DNA from 2 places in the Gordonia sp. 135 genome. Region 2 is predicted to be linked to the other one. Evidence: riboswitches for the same ligand, from Rfam matches in the RefSeq annotation. Region 2 holds a riboswitch; the other holds the start of a gene.
What was found. Region 2 has a riboswitch for cyclic di-AMP ahead of GKZ92_RS05680 (transglycosylase family protein). Riboswitches for the same ligand answer to the same signal wherever they lie in the genome.
Positions count from the first base shown of each region.

Region 1: linked by a shared signal. The riboswitch ahead of GKZ92_RS14650 (C40 family peptidase) and the one ahead of GKZ92_RS05680 (transglycosylase family protein) in region 2 are both predicted to bind cyclic di-AMP.

Region 1 covers NZ_CP046257.1:3,243,490-3,245,684, forward strand. Annotated here, with positions in the region: gene GKZ92_RS14645 (C40 family peptidase) at 1-413, opposite strand, end outside; gene GKZ92_RS14650 (C40 family peptidase) at 581-1,261, opposite strand; cyclic di-AMP (ydaO/yuaA leader) riboswitch at 1,279-1,509, opposite strand; gene GKZ92_RS14655 (hypothetical protein) at 1,617-1,847, opposite strand; gene GKZ92_RS14660 (DEDD exonuclease domain-containing protein) at 2,181-2,195, shown strand, end outside.
Region 2 covers NZ_CP046257.1:1,242,142-1,244,336, reverse strand. Annotated here, with positions in the region: gene moaA (GTP 3',8-cyclase MoaA) at 1-363, shown strand, start outside; gene GKZ92_RS05685 (MoaD/ThiS family protein) at 374-622, shown strand; cyclic di-AMP (ydaO/yuaA leader) riboswitch at 877-1,076, shown strand; gene GKZ92_RS05680 (transglycosylase family protein) at 1,083-1,718, shown strand; gene GKZ92_RS05675 (helix-turn-helix domain-containing protein) at 1,830-2,195, opposite strand, start outside.

The sequences.
Region 1 (2,195 bases), 2.0 Mb from region 2:
GACATCTGGTCGAGCAGTGCCTGGGGCGAGTCGCTGACCATCACCGCGTAGAGACCGCTGACGCGGGCGCCCTGGTAGCTGGCGCGCACGATGGCGTCGACCCTGGCCTGGTAGGAGGCGAGCTGCTCACGGCTGATGTCGAGTTTGCGCTGGGCGTCGGCCGCGGCCCGCTTGGCCTGCGCAACGATCGAGCGCTGCTTGTCGTACTCGATCTTGGCGTTGTGCATCGCCTCGGTGGTCTTCTCGGCCTCGGTGCCGAGCTGTTTGTATCGATCGAGAAGCTGATCCGCCGATCGCGCGGGCGCGGCCTGGGCCTGCCCGACGCCGCCGGTCGTCAGCGGGACGACGGTCACGATCGCCGCCAGCAGACACAAGGCGAGCATCATCGGGCCCGATCGAGCGCGCAGACGCATCGCGTTCACTAGTCCCTCCCCGGAAAGCACGGTCCAGTCACTCCTCTACCGCTTCGTTCCTCCCCCGCGGACCACCCTAAGTTCCCCCGATGGCCCCCGAGACTGGATCGGGCGGATCGCACAAAGCTCGCGACCCGCCCTCTCCTGATGCTCTTGTTCAGTTGGTCTCAGTACCGCCGGATACCGGTGAGCTGCCATTCCTTGACCGCGTCACGCTTCACGGGCGTGCCGTAGGTCGAGGAGTGGACGAACTGTCCGTTTCCGACGTAGATGCCGGCATGGCCGCCACCGTTGAAGATCATCACGTCGCCCGGCTTGGCCTCGCTGTAGGAGACCGCGCGCCCGCCACCGAGCTGGCCGTAGCTGTCACGGGGGATGTTCTTGCCGGCCTGCTTGTAGGACCAGTAGACGAGACCCGAACAGTCGAAGGCGTTGGGGCCGGCCGAACCGTACGAGTACGGCGAGCCGATCTTGCTCTCCGCAGCCTTGACGGCCTTCTGGCCGGCGGTCAGCTGAGGCTGCCCGAGGGGGGCGCCACCATGCGGACGGAACTGCTGCGGGATCTGGTTCTGACCGATACCCGGGATGGTGAACTGGCCGACGTTGGGGATCTCGACCGTGGCAGCCGGCGACTTCGCGACGGGCTTGGGTGCCGGGGCCGCTTCCGGGGCCTTCTGCTCACCGGGCAGTGCCGGGATCTCGAAGGTACCGAGCGGGGTGTGGACCGGGGCTGCAAGAGCAGGGCCGGCCGCGGCAGCGAGCGAACCGAGCGTGATCGATCCAGCGATCACCGCCTTCTTGGCAACCGTGCTCCCACGATTGGGCTGTTCCAAACGATGTTTGGCCACGAAGCGAGTTCTCCTTCAGTTTCTCCCTGTACCGCCGACCGAGTTAGCTGTCGGGTTCGGGCCGGAAGAGTGGCCCTACGCGTTTTCGGCACAGCCGTATCCCAGAAGGACACGTTTGCGCGTTGACGCGATTCACCCCGATCGGGACAGTCTCAGCTGGTCGTGTCAGTACCGACATCCCTGGCCGCGCTGCCCGAAGTAAGTGGTTCCCCGGTTCGCCCGTGAGGGCGATTGAGCGGTGACTTGTGCGGACCACTTCTGTTGAAGCGGGACGCTCCGCAAAGGTCTCAGAAAGGTTACGAAATCGTCGGCGCTGTGTCCACTAGGCACCGGACACGCAGTTCGCCACCGCTTCTCAGCCCGCCCGGAGTTCGGTCGACGAGATGACGCGAAATGGCTTCTGACGTGCAGTTTTATCGGTTCTTGCAGATCGTGCAGCGGCACTGGTGACCATTGCAGCCGACTGCAACACATCGATCGCGAGGTCCAGTTCCGCATCGTCGTCGAGGGCCTGCACCGTTACCGAAGCTCCACCTTCAACGGGTGCATCGTCCCAGTTCGGGCCACCGAAAAGCACGGTCATCATGCACCCGTCACAGGCGACGGGGCGGGCCGGGCAGGTTGCGCAGTCGACATGCATCGTGTGATCTCCATCTCATCTGGCCGCCGGAGGCGTTTGAACTCCGGATCGGGCGGGTCACGGCGGGCGATTTCGGCGCCGTCGGCGTCGATCTCTCACTTCGAGATGGAGACTAGGGACCACCACCGACAAACTCGCTCGCACAGTGTTCGACACATGCGTCACACGAGTAACAGGTGACGTCGGCGTACGTCCGCGCCGCGGCCCCGGGACCGAAACGGAACGAACGATCGGGGTGTCACATCCGCCGTGTCGGTGCGTCGAACTAATGTTCGCCTCGTGACGCGCAGGGAT
Region 2 (2,195 bases):
CGGTTCGATCTGCTGCCCGATCCGGCACCGCGCGGCAGCGCCCCGGCGGCCACCTGGATCGTCGACGGCCATCGGACGTCACGGGGCCCGGCCAAGGTCGGGGTGATCGCCTCGGTCACCCGCCCGTTCTGCGGCGACTGCGACCGCACCCGGCTCACCGCCGACGGGTCGCTGCGCAACTGCCTGTTCGCGTCGTCGGAGACCGATCTGCGCGCTGTGCTGCGCACGCTGCCCGACGACGAGGTCGACGCCGCCATCGCGGCGCTGTGGCGCACCGACATGTGGCAGAAGGCTCCCGGACACGAGGTGAACGCGGCCGGCTTCGTGCAGCCGACGCGGCCCATGTCCGCCATCGGCGGATAGGCTCGCCCCGATGAACCTCACCGTCCGCTTCTTCGCCGCTGCTCGCGCCGCCGCCGGCACCGAGTCGCGCGTCGTCGACATCGAGCCCGCGGCCACCCTCGGAGACCTCGAGTCGACGCTGTCCGCCGGCAACCCCGAATTGGCGACGGTCCTCGAGCGGTGTTCCTACCTCCGCGACGAAACGGCCTTCACTGACCGTTCACTACAGCTCGGCATCTGCTCGACACTCGACGTCCTCCCCCCGTTCGCCGGTGGTTGACACCACAGCCGCCCTGTGACCTTTCTCACATAACGGAGCGGTAACGAGATGGCCACGGGACCGCATCCGGCGCGATGAACTGCGAGGACGCCGAAAGTTGGTCGGGAGACCAGGTTCTGGAGAAAAAATAAGTTGTGGACAAGCAGGTGAATCGGCCGATCGAAGGACGTACTGTACGAAGCGACCTTCTCGAAGGTCACGGTAAGGAAACAGAACATACGTCCCGCCGGCCGCGCCGAGCCTCGCTCCGCCGGTGGGAACGACCGCACGAAATCTAGGAGCGAGGACGGGGGACCCAACCTCATCCCCTGAGACCGGGCACCACACACGGTGTCCTCGGGGTTAAGTCCCAGGCGCAGAACCGTGGTTAACAAATCATGGTGACGCACTGGGGCCGAGCAGCCTCTCGCTCGAACCCGACAGCTGACTTCGTAGGCGCGTGGAGAGAGGAATTCGATCTATGTCCGGACGTCACCGCAAGCAGACGACCAACTCGACCACCAAGACCATCACCAAGGTCGCCCTCACCGGCGCCGTCCTCGGTGGCGGAGCCGCACTCCTGGGCACCGGTACCGCGAATGCCGCGACCGACGCCGAGTGGAACCAGGTCGCCCAGTGCGAGTCCGGCGGTAACTGGGCCATCAACACCGGCAACGGCTACCACGGCGGCCTGCAGTTCTCGCCGAGCACCTGGAGCGGCCACGGCGGCGGCGAGTTCGCCCCGACCGCCGAGCAGGCCACCCGCGAGGAGCAGATCGTCGTCGCCGAGCGCGTGCTCGCCTCGCAGGGCAAGGGCGCATGGCCCACCTGTGGCGTCGGCCTGTCGGGCCACACCCCGCGCACCGCGCCGAGCGATGTCCCGGCCCCGATCGTCAAGAAGCTCCAGGACGGCAACGGCAGCTTCAGCCTCGTCAAGGCCCCTGAGGCCAGGACCACCGACGACGTCGCCAAGCAGGTCACCTCGGTTCTCACCGATGCCGGTGTGAGCCCCGAGGTCGAGAACCTCTGGAACGCGGCCAAGAACAGCGGTGTCTCGCTGAGCCCCGATCAGATCAAGATGTTCAACGACAACAAGCACCTGCTGCCCAACCCCTGACGAGTAGCAACCCTTACCTGTAGCAGCTCGGACACAATCCGCAGCGCACAGAGGGACCCAGACGAAGGGCCCCGCACGATGACTGATCCGTGCGGGGCCCTTTTCCAATTCTCAGCTGGTTTCCGACAACCCCGCAGCGTCGGAACCGAGAACCTGCAGCAGGGCGAGCGCCTCGGCGTCCGCCGAACCCGCCGGCGCACTGTAGAGAACCAGATGCTGATCCCGCTCGGCGAGCTCCAGCGAATCGCAGTCGACCGTGATCTTTCCGACGACGGGATGCTGCAGACTCTTCCGGAGCGTCGGTGCAGCTGCGACGTCGTGCTGATCCCACAGCCGGGCGAACTGTGCGCTGCCTTCCCGGAGATCCTCGATGAGACCGGCGACCGTCGGGTCGGAGGGATAGCGGGTCGCCGCGAGCCGCAACCTGGCGACGACGTGGTGACGGAACTCCGCGCCGTCGGAGATCCCGTACAGCGG